Candidatus Puniceispirillum marinum IMCC1322: one gene and its partners. The protein of the gene in region 1 interacts with the protein of each later gene in a pairwise test. Links are inferred from orthologs where the notes say so. Each region holds a gene or a part of one and is shown in the gene's direction. Other genes may lie near its edges. The genes, in order: SAR116_RS07675, dnaE and dnaQ.

Evidence for each region.
Region 2: the proteins of SAR116_RS07675 (region 1) and dnaE interact in binary tests that used the Escherichia coli proteins (3 or more experiments, as listed by UniProt). The link is inferred for Candidatus Puniceispirillum marinum IMCC1322 from one-to-one orthologs.
Region 3: the proteins of SAR116_RS07675 (region 1) and dnaQ interact in binary tests that used the Escherichia coli proteins (3 or more experiments, as listed by UniProt). The link is inferred for Candidatus Puniceispirillum marinum IMCC1322 from one-to-one orthologs.

What each region holds. Positions count from the first base shown.
Region 1 is NC_014010.1:1,644,221-1,647,627, forward strand. The notes cover bases 1-2,944. They hold SAR116_RS07675 (DNA polymerase III subunit gamma/tau), read left to right. Parts: upstream 1-513; coding sequence 514-2,376; downstream 2,377-2,944. Other genes in these bases: SAR116_RS07665 (prephenate dehydratase), read left to right, coding at 1-221; SAR116_RS07680 (YbaB/EbfC family nucleoid-associated protein), read left to right, coding at 2,376-2,699; recR (recombination mediator RecR), read left to right, coding at 2,764-2,944. Also shown: more of recR, read left to right, coding at 2,945-3,357; SAR116_RS07690 (DNA recombination protein RmuC), read right to left, coding at 3,368-3,407. UniProt on the Escherichia coli protein: Part of the beta sliding clamp loading complex, which hydrolyzes ATP to load the beta clamp onto primed DNA to form the DNA replication pre-initiation complex.
Region 2 is NC_014010.1:546,081-552,798, reverse strand. The notes cover bases 1-3,969. They hold dnaE (DNA polymerase III subunit alpha), read left to right. Parts: upstream 1-307; coding sequence 308-3,769; downstream 3,770-3,969. Other genes in these bases: SAR116_RS02690 (ABC transporter ATP-binding protein), read left to right, coding at 1-199. In the rest of the region: rpsB (30S ribosomal protein S2), read left to right, coding at 3,978-4,841; tsf (translation elongation factor Ts), read left to right, coding at 4,934-5,851; pyrH (UMP kinase), read left to right, coding at 5,922-6,608; frr (ribosome recycling factor), read left to right, coding at 6,653-6,718. UniProt on the Escherichia coli protein: DNA polymerase III is a complex, multichain enzyme responsible for most of the replicative synthesis in bacteria. This DNA polymerase also exhibits 3' to 5' exonuclease activity. The alpha chain is the DNA polymerase catalytic subunit.
Region 3 is NC_014010.1:1,803,330-1,808,983, reverse strand. The notes cover bases 1,714-4,618. They hold dnaQ (DNA polymerase III subunit epsilon), read left to right. Parts: upstream 1,714-2,734; coding sequence 2,735-3,502; downstream 3,503-4,618. Other genes in these bases: SAR116_RS08440 (FxsA family protein), read right to left, coding at 4,231-4,618; secB (protein-export chaperone SecB), read right to left, coding at 3,540-4,052; coaE (dephospho-CoA kinase), read left to right, coding at 1,993-2,697; SAR116_RS08460 (Maf family protein), read left to right, coding at 1,714-1,996. Outside these bases: hemE (uroporphyrinogen decarboxylase), read right to left, coding at 1-93; SAR116_RS08465 (pyruvate, water dikinase regulatory protein), read left to right, coding at 483-1,307; more of SAR116_RS08460, read left to right, coding at 1,304-1,713; more of SAR116_RS08440, read right to left, coding at 4,619-4,800; SAR116_RS08435 (Tim44/TimA family putative adaptor protein), read left to right, coding at 4,932-5,600; SAR116_RS13305 (Smr/MutS family protein), read left to right, coding at 5,629-5,654. UniProt on the Escherichia coli protein: DNA polymerase III is a complex, multichain enzyme responsible for most of the replicative synthesis in bacteria. The epsilon subunit contain the editing function and is a proofreading 3'-5' exonuclease.

The sequences.
Region 1 (3,407 bases):
CCAACGGCATTAATCTGACCAAGCTTGAATCCTATATCCGTCCCGGATTTCACGAATCGGCACAATTCTACATGGATGTTGATGGTCATATTGACGATCCGGCCATGCAGAATGCGATGGAAGAATTGCATTTCTATTGCCAGAAAGATGCGGTGCATGTGCTTGGCACCTATCCAGCCAGCCGTCTGCGTGGTCGAGACATGGACACGCCGCCGCTTTAAGCACCACCACTTATATAAAAAACTTGTCGATTGCATAGGATTGCCGCATATATGTCAGCAGGAAGGCTGGGTGGACGTTACCCCCGCCAATCCGGTCAGGTCCGAAAGGAAGCAGCCGCAGTGGGACGTTTACGGGTCGTCCAGTCTTCCGCTTTCGCCAGATATTTATCCCCAGATATTTATGTTTTGTTAAAAATGATTCAGCCATCCTCTTGGGCATTCGCATTCTTCGGGGTAACATGTATCCTCAAAAGCGTAACTTTGGTACTGAGCAAGAGGTAATGTCAGCAACATGAACGAAACGGCCACTACAGCCTACCGTGTTCTGGCACGCAAATACCGTCCCGAGACGTTTTCGGCGTTGATCGGACAGGATGCGCTGGTACGCACTCTCGGCAATGCTTTATCGCTTGGTCGTCTGGCACATGCCTTTGTCCTGACTGGCGTGCGCGGCGTTGGCAAAACCTCGGCCGCACGTCTGCTTGCCAAAGGCCTGAACTGTATAGGGCCTGATGGAAATGGCGCTGCGACGCTAGAGCCATGCGGCACATGCGAGCCTTGCACGGCGATTGCTGCTGGTCGCCATGTTGATGTTCTGGAAATTGATGCCGCCAGCCATACGGGCGTTGATGATGCTCGTGAAATTATCGAAGCGGTTAATTACCGGCCCGTATCGGCACGTTTCAAAATCTATATCATCGACGAAGTTCATATGATGTCCAAAAGCGCCTTTAACGCGCTTCTCAAAACACTCGAAGAGCCGCCCGATGCGGTAAAATTCATTTTTGCCACTACCGAAATCCGCAAAGTGCCAGTGACCATCTTGTCACGCTGTCAGCGTTATGATCTGCGCCGTGTGCCTGCGACTTTGCTGGCCTCGCACCTAGAGATGATCTGCGGCAAGGAAGACATTAAAGCCGAAGCTGGTGCGCTAGCCGCCATTGCTAGCGCCGCCGAGGGATCGGTTCGTGACGCCCTGTCCTTGCTGGATCAGGCCGCCGCCATGACAGCCGATACATTATCTGCCGAATCGGTTTCTGACATGCTGGGCCGACCCGGACGTGCCGAGGCTTTAGCCTTGTTAAAATCGGTTTTGGCAAATGACGTCGCCAGCGCGCTAGCATCCTTTAACGATATCTATCAACGTGGCGCCGAGCCTGAAATGCTGATCGCTGATTTGCTTGATATCGTCCATAGTGCCAGCCTATGCGCAACCGGCGGTTCCAGCGCCACATTGATCGAGGGTGAACGCGCGTCTATCGAAGAACTCGCCACACTTGGTATCGCCAAGCTAGGACGTGCATGGCAAATTTTACTCAAAGGCCATGGTGAACTGAATGCCGCGCCAAACCCTGCCAATGCTTGTGAAATGCTATTGATACGTCTGGCGCATGCTGCGCAGATGCCAAGCCCTGATGAAATTCTGCGCGCGTTACCCGAGGCCACTGCTGGCAATGCGGCGACAATATCCACCGCATCATCAAGCCCCTCTGCCAGTGCCTCGCCCACATCTACGGACATACCAGCACCCGCATCAACAGCGACGCCAACAACCACTATGTCCACCAGCCCAACTGGCACCCCAACTGGCACACCAACAAGCACAATGTCAGGCGCCCCATCAACCAATGTTGCCATCCAGCACCAGCCTGACCAGCAAACGGTGCCAGCCCAGAATACCGATGCCGATGCTGATGCCGCGCCAGATCGTCTGGCAGCAAACGACACACCGCCATTGAACACGCTTGCCGATATTGCCACTTTGGCCGAAGATAAAGGCGAGATGCTTTTGGCGGCATTGATCCGCAATCATGTGCGGCTTGTCGCATTGCAACCCGGATTATTGGAAATCGCCTTGTCAGGCAAACCGCCAGAAAAATTTCTTGGCGACCTTGCCCAGCATTTACGGCATTGGACTGGCGCGCGCTGGCTGGTGTCTTTATCTGACGAGACTGCTGGCAAAACCCTTGCCGAAGCCAAGGCTGATGCCGCGGCAGTACGTCTTGATACGATCGCCAAAACGCCGCTTGTTGCCAAAATTATATCTGTATTTCCTGGCGCAACGATCGAAGATATCAGTGCCATTGATGCACCCGTCACCGATCCGGACAAAGACACCGACACCGACACCTATAATGAAGAGGATCCTGACTGATGCGCAATATGATGGGCATGATGAAAAAGGCACAGGAAGTCCAGAGCCGCATGCAGTCTTTACAGGATGATATGGCCAATGCCCGTTTTTCGGCCAGCGTTGCCAGCGATGCTGTCACCGTCACGGTCAATGGCAAAGGCCACCTTCAAGCCGTAAAGATCGCACCGGACGCCCTTGCCACTAATGACAGCGACATGCTCGAAGACCTCATTCTGCTGGCCAGCAATCGGGCATGTGACGAAGCAAATAAAGCGATGAAAGCGCAGATGGCCGACATAACCGGCGGATTAGACCTGCCACCGGGCATGAATCTGCCCTTTTGATTGCCTGCTCTTTTGATTGATGACCTCGCACTATATGTCCACTGACTAGGTATAATGATCTGACATGGATTCATCACTGGAAAATCTGATCCGGCGTCTTGGCCGGCTTCCTGGTCTTGGCCCCCGTTCGGCGCGGCGTGCGGTGCTGTTCCTGTTGAAAAACCGTGACCGGTTGATGTTACCACTTGCCCAGGAGTTACATGATATCGCCCGCACCGTGCGCCCCTGTGTCGATTGCGGTAATCTTGATACAGCCGATCTGTGCCATATTTGCAGGGATGACCGGCGCGATAAAAGCCGTATCTGTGTTGTTGAGGATGTTGGCGACCTCTGGGCAATGGAACGTGCGGCGGTATTTCGCGGCCGCTATCATGTTCTTGGTGGCACATTGAGCGCACTTGACGGGCGCGGCCCTGATGATCTGGCTATTGATCGATTGCTCCGCCGGGCACAGGCTGGCGAAGTTGTTGAGATAATTCTGGCGCTATCGGCCACTGTCGATGGCCAGACAACCGCGCATTATATTGCCGAAAAACTGGCACCATCCAATCTTGATGTGACACGGCTTGCGCATGGCGTGCCAGTTGGCGGTGAACTTGATTATCTGGATGATGGCACCTTGGCACAAGCCCTCAAGGCCCGCGCCAAAATGAACTAGCAAAAGTGAACTAGCCAAGCAGATCGCCGGATGATTTCTCCGGCGGCATA
Region 2 (6,718 bases), 1.1 Mb from region 1 along the record:
TGCACCGCGCGTTCTGCTGGCTGACGAACCAACGGGTAATCTTGATCCGGTTACGGCGGCAGGTGTTTTTGAACATCTATCGGCGATTGTGCATGGCACCAATACAGCGGCCTTGGTGGTTACGCATAATCAACAGCTAGCGCATGAAATGGACAGCATTTTGACGCTAAAAAACGGTGTCATCGAAACTATCAACTGATCTTTCTATTCCTTATTTTAAAAAATATTGAGGCAACTAAGCGCCAGTCCATTGCGCTTATGTCACTATGGTTTATGCTGGCTGTTCCAGCCATGATACAGGTGTTAAATGCCCACCAATTTTGTCCATCTTCGCTTGCATACAGCCTATTCACTGGCCGAATCGACTTTGCGAATCAAGAATCTTGCGCGGCTTGTGTCTGAAGATGCCCAGCCTGCTGCGGCCATCACTGACACCAACAATATGTTTGGGGCGCTTGAATTTTCCAAGGCTATGGTCAATGTGGGCGTTCAGCCCATTATGGGCGCTCAGCTCAATATCACTGACAGTCAGGGTACAGGCGAAGTTGTTTTGCTGGCGCAGAATGAAACGGGTTACGTAAATCTTTCCCATCTCTTATCTGACGCTTTGCTGAATTCAGAGGCAAACGCCAACCCGCATTGTAACTTTGATGCCTTGGCAGCACGATCTGAAGGGCTGATTTTGCTGTCCGGCGGTGTGATGGACGGATTCGTCGGCTTGCCAGCATCAGATGGTCGCCAATCGCTGGCCAAATCACGTTTGCAGGCTTTGAACACGATCATGCAGGGGCGTGTCTATATCGAACTGCAAAGACATGGCCTAGGTGCTGAGCAGGTGGCTGAACCGATACTTGTCGCATTAGCCGATAATCTTGATCTGCCACTGGTCGCCACTAATGATTGCCGGTTTGATTCACCTAAGATGGCTGGTCCACATGATGCGCTGATTTGTATTGGAACAGGGCGTAAGGTTTCCGAAGAAAACCGGATCAAATATTCACCTAACCATTACTTTAAATCAGGCAAACAAATGACTGATTTATTTGTAGATATTCCAGAAGCAATTGCAAATACTGTAACCATCGCCAAACGTTGTAGCTATATGTCGCCTGAACGGGCGCCGATCCTGCCTGCTTTTACGGCTGGCACAGATGTAACCGAAGATGTTGCGCTGGCACGACAGGCTGAAGATGGCCTTGCGCACAGGTTGGAACGTTATGTCTATAGCGATGACATGGATGCTGCTGCAAAAGCTGATATAGCCAAACCGTATCAAGATCGTTTGGCTTTTGAGCTTGGTGTCATCAATCAGATGGGGTTTCCAGGCTATTTTCTGATTGTTGCTGATTTTATCCAATGGGCTAAGAACGCGGCTATTCCTGTAGGGCCGGGGCGGGGGTCTGGTGCTGGTTCGGTGGTGGCGTGGGCGTTATCAATCACGGATCTTGATCCACTCCGGTGGGGGTTGCTGTTTGAGCGCTTTTTGAATCCAGAACGTGTGTCTATGCCTGATTTTGATATCGATTTTTGCCAGGATCGCCGTGATGAAGTCATCACATATGTTCAGGAAAAATATGGTAAAGACCGCGTTGCCCAGATCATTACCTTTGGATCATTACAGGCGCGTGCGGCTTTGCGGGATGTTGGCCGTGTACTTGAAATGCCTTATGGGCAGGTGGATCGCATCGCCAAATTAATTCCCAATAATCCGGCCAATCCCACCACCATAGCACAGGCGCTGGAAAGCGAAGCTGATCTTCGTGCCGAGCGCAATCAGGATGAACAGGTTGCTGATCTGATTGATATGTCATTGTCGCTAGAAGGTCTTTACAGACATGCCTCGACACATGCGGCGGGTTTGGTCATTGGTGACCGTCCTTTGGCTGATCTTGTGCCGCTCTACAGGGATCCACGCTCGGACATGCCGGTAACCCAGTTCAATATGAAATGGGTTGAACAGGCTGGTCTGGTTAAATTTGACTTTTTGGGGCTGAAAACGCTGACCGTTCTTCAGCGTGCGGTTGAATTTATTGCCCAGCGTGGCATTGAAATTAATCTGGATGCCATACCGCTTGATGATATCAAAACCTTTGAAATGCTGTCAGCTGGTGACACCGTTGGCGTATTCCAGTTGGAATCAGCTGGTATGCGGGATGTTCTGCGTGGCCTGAAGCCTGACCGTTTCGAAGATATCATTGCGGTGGTGGCGCTTTATCGTCCGGGGCCGATGGAGAATATCCCTGACTATGTAGCGCGTAAGCATGATCCGTCGCAGATTACCTATATGCACCCTGATCTTGAACCAGTCCTGAACGAAACCTATGGCATCATGATCTATCAAGAGCAGGTACAGCAAGCCGCGCAGGTGCTAGCTGGCTATACGCTTGGCGCAGCTGATATTCTACGTCGCGCGATGGGCAAGAAAATTAAAGCCGAAATGGATGCTCAACGGGCAACCTTTGTTAATGGCGCTGTTGATAATGCGATATCTGAAAAACTGGCCTCAGACATTTTTGATACGATTGCGGCCTTTGCTGGCTATGGTTTCAATAAATCGCATGCCGCGGCCTATGCGCTTGTGTCTTATCAGACCGCTTATCTCAAGGCTAATTATCCAGTCGAGTTTCTGGCCGCGTCGATGGCGCTTGATGCGGGTAATACCGAAAAACTGGCTGTATTCCGTCAGGAATGCCAGCAAAAGGGCATCACAATCAAGCCGCCTTGCGTCAATCATTCCTTTGCCGGTTTTCGCGTGGAGCCTGACAATAATCATCCCGAATCTGACAATGATAAGCTGGCTATTCGCTATGCGCTTGGAGCGATAAAGAATGTGGGCGCCGAAGCTATGGCGCGGCTTACCGAAAAGCGTGACGCAGGTTCAAAATTTGAACATTTGATGGATTTCCTTGAACGTCTGCCTCGTGATGCCAGCAATCGGCGGCAGATGGAAAATCTGGTGCGGGCAGGGGCGCTTGACTGTCTTCATGCCAATCGCCACGAGCTATTAAACAACATCGATTATCTATTGGCACATGCCGAAACCCTCCGACGTGACAAGGAATCAAACCAGAATAATCTGTTTGGTGACGATACCGATAGTATGGCAAGTTCATTGCGGCTTACCCCATGTGAAGACTGGGTGCCAATGGATCGTCTGAAAGAAGAGTTTGACGCGCTGGGTCTGTATCTGTCAGCACATCCGCTTGATGGATATGGCAACCAGCTTGCAAAACTGCGCATTATCACGGCTAGTGAATTAAACCGTCAAATCGAGGCTGGACGGCCACCGCAACGCGTTAATCTGGCGGGGTCAATCACCGGTAAACAGGTGCGTGTTTCACAACGTGGCAACAAATTCGCCTTTGTCCAATTCACTGATCAGACAGGTGTCTTTGAAACAACTTTCTTTTCTGATGTGTTGTCTAATAGTTCAGATTTATTAAATGATGACAAGCCATTGCTGGTTTCTGCTAATCTAAAAGTTGAAGAAAATGGGCCTCGGTTACTAGCTGCGCGTGTACAGTTGCTTGATGATGCTGTTGCGGCATGGCATGGCGGGGTTGGCTTATGGATCCGCGATGACAAACCGCTTGAACAGCTTAAATCGGCTTTACGTGATGATGGGCCTGGCAAGGCCGAGGTCAAGTTGCATTTCACTGTCGATGGGCATGATGTGCGCGTCGCATTGGCAGGTCGTTTCAAGCTGAGTGGTGAATTGCGCCAGAATTTGCGTCGTATTCCGGGGGTCCTTGAAGTCCGCGACCTTTAGGTTCATTCAGATTGAAAATATTATTCTTGTTTGGCTGATAAATGCGGCTTTCTGGCTTGCTTTTTCATGGATAAGGCGATACATCTCACCTCAATTCACACATGAGGGCGGTCCGGCATGGCAAAATCCATGCTTCAGGCCATCCGGTGAAGGCATATGCCTTTCATTTCCCTCATGGAGGTTTAACCGGAGAACAGGAGTAAATAACATGGCTCTCCCTACTTTTACTATGCGCCAAATGCTTGAAGCAGGCGTTCATTTCGGTCACAGCACCCGTCGTTGGGACCCGCGTATGGAACCGTTTATTTTCGGTGAGCGCAACAAAACGCATATCCTTGATCTCCAGCAGACTGTCCCAATGCTGCATCACGCCTTAAAGGCAATCAGTGATGTGGCTGCTAAGGGTGGCCGTGTGCTGTTTGTTGGCACAAAGCGCGCCGCGTCTGAAAAGATCGCTGAAACAGCCCGTGACTGCGGACAATATTATGTAAATCATCGCTGGCTTGGTGGCATGTTGACAAACTGGGCGACTGTATCCCAGTCGATCCGTCGTTTGCGTGATCTTGAAGCCCGTATGGAAAGTGGCGAGATTAACCAGCTGACCAAGAAAGAAATTCTACAGCTAACTCGCGAACAGGAAAAGCTTGAACGCACACTTGGCGGTATTAAGGAAATGGGCGGTCTGCCTGACATCCTGTTTATCCTCGACACGAATAAAGAAGCCATTGCGGTTCAGGAAGCTAACCGTCTCAATATTCCGGTCGTCGCTGTTGTTGATAGTAATGCCAGTCCGGAAGGCGTTGATTACCTGATCCCGGGTAATGACGATGCCATGCGTGCCATCACATTCTATTGCGAGCTGGTTCAAGGTGCTGTCCTTGACGGTTTGCAGACCGAATTGATGAAAAGTGGTGGTGATGTTGGTGCGGCTGTCGAAGCGCCTGTCGAGGTGGCTCTTGAAGCACCAGCCGAAGAAGCACCTGCCGAAGAAGCACCTGTTGAGGTGGCTGCTGAAGTTGCCGCAGATGCGGCAACGGCGGCACCTGCTGAAGACACAGTTGCCAAAGAATAACAAACATCTGTTTTCCCCACAGTGGGGAAAACAGCTTTGCTTGCATATTGCGGGCTAATGGTTTTAACAACTTTGCATATAAGGATAGCAAAATGAGTGTGACGGCTGCACTAGTTAAGGAACTGCGCGAAAAATCTGGCGCAGGTATGATGGATTGTAAAAAAGCTCTCGGCGAGACCGGTGGCGATATGGACGCGGCAATTGACTGGTTGCGGACAAAGGGTTTGGCGGCGGCTGCTAAAAAATCAGGTCGTGTAGCGGCTGAAGGTTTGGTTGCCGTTGCTGTTGATGGCACGTCAGGTGCGATTGTTGAACTCAATGCAGAAACCGATTTTGTCGCGCGTAACACCGAGTTTCAGGATTTCGCCAGAAATCTTGGTTTGCTTGCGCTTGGCGCTTCAGACATTGAATCGCTTAAGACGCTGGATTACCCGGATACAGGTCGTAACGTTTCGGAAGAACTGACCAACAAGATTGCAACGATTGGTGAAAATATGTCACTGCGTCGTATGGAAAAAGTATCGGTTTCCAGCGGCTCTGTCGTTTCATATATGCATAATGCGACAGCTGACGGTCTTGGCCGTATTGGCGTTCTTGTGGCTCTGGAATCAAGCGCATCAGCTGATGTGTTGAATGGTTTGGGTAAGCAGGTAGCCATGCATATAGCGGCAACATCGCCAGCTAGCTTATCAGTTGATGATCTTGATGCCGATATGGTTGCGCGTGAGCGCGACGTGTTGATCGAACAGGCCAAAGCCTCTGGCAAGCCTCAGGAAATCGCCGAAAAAATGGTCGAAGGTCGGATGAAAAAATACTATCAGGAAGTCGTTCTGCTTGAGCAAACGTCCGTTATTGATGGTGAAACTCGGATCGAAGATGTCATCATCAAAGCAGGTAAAGATGCCGGTGCAGACATTGCCCTTAAGGCATTTGTAAGGTTTAATCTTGGTGAAGGTATTGAACGCGAAGAGTCAGACTTTGCGGCGGAAGTTGCTGCACAACTTTCCTAAGTGAAAAACACAGGAGTTAGCCTTGGCAACAGATAGCGAAACCGTAACGGATTTGAAATATCAACGTGTGATGCTCAAAATTTCAGGGGAATCTCTGATGGGCAGACGTTCATATGGTATTGATCCTGAAATGGTTAGCAAAGTCGCCATAGAGGTAAAAGACGTTATCGCCACGGGTGTCGAGGTATGCCTTGTCATTGGTGGCGGTAATATTTTCCGGGGCGTGTCTGGTGCCGCCGCGGGTATGGAACGCGCGACTGGTGATTATATGGGCATGTTGGCAACGGTTATGAATGCCCTTGCCATGCAAAACGCGCTTGAACAGTTGGACGTTCCTGTGCGGGTCATGTCGGCATTGCCAATAAGTGCTGTTTGTGAACCTTATATACGTCGTCGGGCAACGCGGCATCTTGAAAAAGGCCGTGTTGTGATCTTTGCAGCTGGAACCGGCAATCCATTTTTTACTACGGATACCGCCGCCGCTTTACGCGCCACCGAAATGAATTGTCATGCCTTGCTGAAAGGTACGCGTGTTGATGGCGTTTATTCGGCTGATCCAGAAAAAGATAAAAATGCAAAGCGCTATGACGAACTTGGCTACTTGCAGGTGCTTTCAGATGATTTGCGGGTGATGGACGCTTCTGCTATTTCTTTAGCGCGCGAGAACAATATACCCATCCTTGTTTTTTCTATTGAAAGCGCAGGTGGGTTTGCTAGCGTATTGCGGCATCAGGGCAAGTTTACCATCGTGCACTGACCAATGAATGGCATCGGACTTTAATTTAGCTAAAGGTAGGGGAAATGGCTGATTTTGACATCGAAGATATGAAACGTCGGATGGAAGGCGGTTTTGCCAGTCTGAAAACT
Region 3 (5,654 bases), 160 kb from region 1 along the record:
ATATTCTTTTAGATAACGTCCTGCTTGCCGCATCATCCAGATTGGCGGGATTGGCATTTTCTGTCCAGCCAGTGTTTTTAAAAAGCCGCTCATGGTCCTAGTTTTCTATATATCTATATTATTATATAAATAAAGTAGTTGTTTTGGTTGTGGGTGTGGATATGCCTATTCACAGTTTTCTACCTATTTTATCCCCAGTTTTATAAACAATGACAGGCTTGCAAAGCTACTGTTAATACAGCCATTGATGTAATTATCCCGCTTTTCCCCAACTGATACCGATAATTTATCCGCAAATGTATGAGCTGTGGCCGGATTGTGGTTATCTATAGCAAAATCAGATATGCTATTTTCTATCCCCAGATTGCCCTATTTCATGCACAGGGTTTATTCCCTAGTTTTCGCATCGCAACAGGCCTGATGATATTTGCTCATGACGTGGCCAGCATAGCCATGTAAGGTTGGATAACAGCGAGGATATCATGGCACGTCAAGAATTACATATTCATCTTGTTTCGGATTCGACCGGTGAGACGGTGCATCAGATCACCCGCGCCTGTCTGGCGCAATTCCCCGATGCCGATGTGACCGAGCATGTCTGGACATTGGTGCGCACCGATGAGCATCTGGAGCTCATGTTCACGGGTCTCATGCGCAATCCGGGCATTTTGCTGATGAGCATCATTGATAAAGACATGCGTGATAAAATCGAAGCCCGCTGTAAAAAAATGGGTATCCCAGCCGTGTCGGTGCTGGATTCGGTGGTGAATTTGCTGGCGAGCGTGCTTGGCCAAGCGCAGCAGAATTTGCCAGGTGGCCAGCGGCAGATCAATTCGGCCTATTTTGCCCGCGTTGCCGCGGTTGATTTCGCCGTGAGCCATGATGATGGCATGAATATGGGCAATCTTGCCGAAGCGGATATTCTGATTGTGGGGATTTCACGTACCTCAAAAACACCAACATCGATGTATCTGGCGCATCGTGGCTATAAGGTGGCCAATTATGCGCTGGTGCCGGGGGTGCCTTTTCCAGCGCATTATCTTGACGGGCTTGATCTGTTTACCGTCGGGCTGACGAATGATCCGAAGCGGCTAAGCGCGATCCGCAAAACCCGCCAGATTGCCATGCTTGATAATGAAAATAAAACCTATGCCGATATCGGCGCGATCGAAGAAGAAGCCAAAGAGGCGCGGCGTCTGTTCAATAGATCTGGCTGGCCCGTTATCGATGTAACGCGCCGTTCGGTCGAAGAAACCGCCGCGGCGATTATCCAGCTACATACAAATTGGCGTGAAAGCAACGCATGACCCAAGATATATTTGCAAAATTACCCGCAGATAGGTTGATATTGGCATCAACAAGCCAAACACGTCAGTCGATGCTGGCGGCGGCAGGGGTTGCGTTTGATGTGCAAGCCGCACCGGTGGATGAAGCGGGCTTGCGCGATGCCGCCCTGGCTGAAGATATGGCCAAGGATGATATCGCAGTGATGCTGGCCGAAATGAAAGCGCAAGCGGTCAGTATGCGGTTGCCATCTGGTGATGATAGCTATGTGCTGGGGGCAGATCAGCTGTTGGTCTGTGATGATCAGATATTTGCCAAGCCCGCAACAGCCACAGCCGCCGCCCAGCATCTGCACGCCTTATCCGGCAAAACGCATCAGCTGATCACCGCTGCGGTTATATTCCGGCAAGGGCAACGCATCTGGCATCATATCGAAAGCGCCAATATGTATATGCGCCCGCTTGATGATGATTTTATCACTGCCTATATCGAAGCGATGGGTGATGCCGCGCTTCATAGCCCCGGTGCCTATCAGATTGAAGGGCTGGGCGCGCATCTGTTCAGCCAGATCACCGGCTGTCATTATGCTATATTGGGTTTGCCTTTATTGCAGATCCTTGGCTTTTTAAGACCGCATGGTTTAGTGCCACATGGTTTAGTACCACATGGTTTAGTGCCGGGGGGATTAACACCAGCAGGATCGTCGTCATGATTATCATCGGCCTTACCGGCATGATCGCCAGCGGCAAAACCACAGTCAGTGAGATGTTCGCAAGCCACGCGATTCCGGTGCACAATGCCGATCAGGTGGTGCATGGTCTGCTGGGCAAAGATGGCGCGGCGGTTGACAAGATTCTGGCGGCCTTTGGCCCAGATTTTGCTACTGATATTGGGGATCACGAAATTGGCATTGATCGCGGCAAGCTAGGCGCGTTGGTGTTTGCCGATCGTGACGCGCGCACAACACTCGAATCGATCCTGCATCCAATGGTCAGCGATGACCGTGACAGGTTTCTTGAACATCATCGGCATAATGCCACCCCATTCGTGGTGCTGGATATACCGTTGCTGTTCGAAACGGGAGCCGATAATATGTGTGATTATGTGATTGTCACCAACGCCGCTGCCGATGTGATCGAACAACGCGCTTTGTCACGTGCTGGCATGAGCGCCGATAAGCTGGCAGGCATTTTGCAAAACCAGATGCCCGCTGCCGAAAAAATCAGCCGCGCCGATATGGTGCTGGATACGGATATTCCGATCGCGGACACGCGTGCCCAGCTGGAAACGTGGCTGACCCGTATTGGATTTGATAGGGATCAGGGATTTGAAAACAATCGGGGCTTAGAAGATGATAGCGGCTTTGATAGCGATGTGGTGCCATGCGATAAACATCAGGCCAAACGTCTATAGCCCCAAGTCTGTTGATTTATAGTTAAAAGGATAATTTATGCGCGAAATCGCTCTTGATACCGAAACCACCGGCATAAACCCGCGAGATGGCCATCGCATCATTGAAATTGGCTGTCTTGAGTTGCTGCATCACCTGCCTACCGGCAACAAATTGCATATTTATATCAACCCCGAACGCGAGATTGACGAAGGCGCGGTCAAGGTTCACGGGCTGACCAGTGCATTTCTGGCCGATAAGCCGTTATTTGCCGATATCGTCGATGAATTTCTGGCGTTTATCGGGGGTGATCAGATGGTGATCCATAATGCGTCTTTTGATATGGGGTTTCTGAATGCCGAGCTAGCCCGGCTTGACCGGCCAGTTTTGCCGATGGATCGCGCGGTTGATACCTTGATGATGGCGCGCAAGAAATTTCCCGGGGCGCAAGCCAATCTGGATGCGCTATGCCGTCGTTTCGAGATTGATAACGGGCATCGTGATCTGCATGGCGCCTTGATCGATGCTGATCTGCTGGCCTCGGTCTATATCGAATTGCTTGGTGGCAAACAGCCAGGTCTTGGTTTGGATAATGGCACCGGATCAGGGGCCAGGTCGCGGGCAGGTCCAGCTGGGTCTGCCGGGTCTTTAGGGTCAGCTGGTTGGAGTGGTTCGGATCATGGTGCCGAAACAGCCAACGGAACCGGGCATTTTGCCATGTCTGAGACCGCGATCCGCCCGATCCGGACGCATGCGCCAAGCCCAGAAGAACAGGCAGCGCATGACGCCTTTCTTGATGGTATGGAGAATCCGATCTGGCGGCAATAGACGCTACAGGTACTATCGTTGCGACATTGCCTGGGATTTAGTGAACTTCGCCAGCCTGCGCTTCTTCTTGTTGGCGTGCCAGATTATGCTGATAAACAGCGACGAAATCGACAGGCTGGATATTCAGCGGCATGAAACCTCCGTCGCGGGTCATATCGGATACAATGGCGCGGGCAAAGGGAAATAGCAAACGCGGCGCTTCGATCATGATCAGCGGGTTCAGCTCGTTTTCGGGGGTGTTTGGCGCGGAGACAAGACCTGCATAGGTCAGATCAACCAGAAACAAAGCGGTGTCATCAGCCTTGGCTTTGGCTGTCAGGTTCAGCAACACTTCAAACTGGTCTTCGCCAATCATTTTGGCGCCAACATTGACGCCAATTTCGACATCTGGCTGGGCGGTATTCTCAGTTAGAACATTTGGCGCATTCGGATTTTCAAAAGACAGATCCTTAATATATTGCGCGTGCATGATAAGCTGGCGCATTGCCTGGGTGTTTTCGCCAGCGCCGTCGGCAGCGGCTGAATCTGTGGTTTTTGAATTATTGGCCATTGGAATCTCCGGGTTCGAATTATATCGTCACGCTCTGGGTTATAACAGATCAGGCTTGATTTTGGGGTGGCGCATTAGGGCCGTCGGTTATCGTAAAGGCCATCTAGCATGAATAAGGGGCTGGCCGCAAGATGTGACACCTATGATGGCTGGTCTATTGAGTCAGAGTAGATAGTTGTCAGTTTAGCTTCTTATCTGATTTTTTGGTCTTTGATCCCTGATCCGGGGTCTTGTCTTCGGCTTCGCCTTCGATGATGTCATTATCATCCCAGCGATGCCGATCGGATGTCGATGATGGCTGCCGATTCGTTGCCCCAAAATGTGCCCCAAAATTTGAATTATGATCGTTTGAACCCGCCTGCGCTGTGCCGGCATAGCTGGTGAAGCGCGCACTTTTACCAAGCCGCGTCGCCAGCCACAGGCCAGCCACTGTGCGGATACCAGGCAAAAATAGCGCCAGACCAATGGCGTCGGTGACATAGCCTGGCAACAGCATCAGAACCGCCCCACATAATAGGCCGATACTATCAGCCACTGATTTGATCGGCGGACGCCCCTGCGCGATATCGGTGCGCAAGCTGTCCATGACCGCGCGTCCCTGGCTTTTCAGCAAGGAAATACCGATCATGGCGGTGACAAAAACACCAAGAATGGTCAGCACAACGCCAACTTCACTACCGATAACAATAAAGGCGCTAATTTCGATCCATCCCCAGATAAAAAAGATCAGCAGGATGATTAAGTTCATTTTATTCCTTTGCGCATTTTTGTTCCTTTTGGGCATGATTTTACCCTATTAAAGCTGGAAACTGGATTTTGTGATACACATATGTCATCTATAGAAGATATTTTCTAGCCTAATGACATATGAGATGACATATGAGCTTTCTCAAAAGCACAGGAGACAACGTGCCCTATATCGATATTATCATTTTTGCGGTCATTGCCGTGTTGCTGGTTTTGCGTCTGAAATCGGTGCTTGGTCAGCGCACGGGATTCGAACAACCGCAGGATAAAAAACCTATGCAGGCCGCCAATGACGGGGATGTGGTGCCCTTTCCCAGTAATAAGGATGAAACCGGTGCGTTAAATGGCCATGGGATTGCAACGCTACGCAAAGCCGATCGCAATTTTACCGAAGCGGCCTTTCTGGGCGGTGCGACACAAGCCTTCGAGATGGTCTTGCGCGCTTATGCCGAAGGTGATCTGGCACAGCTGAAGCGGTTGCTTGGCTATGATCTGTTGCAAAGCTTTACGCAGTCGATCCAGAAGCGCAACGCGAATAAGGAAAGCCTGACGATTGACCTTGAGAACATCAAGGAAGCCAGCATCCTGAATATCGCCGTTGTTGATTCGGTTGCCGCGGTCACAGTGCATTTCCATTCGGTGCAAACGCGTATCGCGCGTGATGCCGATGAAAATATCATCGATGAAGACGAAAGCCAGTCGCAGGAAATCGTTGATATCTGGACGTTCGAGCGTGATCTGACATTGAATGATCCAAACTGGAAACTGGTTGAAACCGAAACCGCCGATGACGATAGCTAATGGTGATAGGGAATAATGGTTATGGCCAATGAGCGTGCGCAAATCCGATAAATC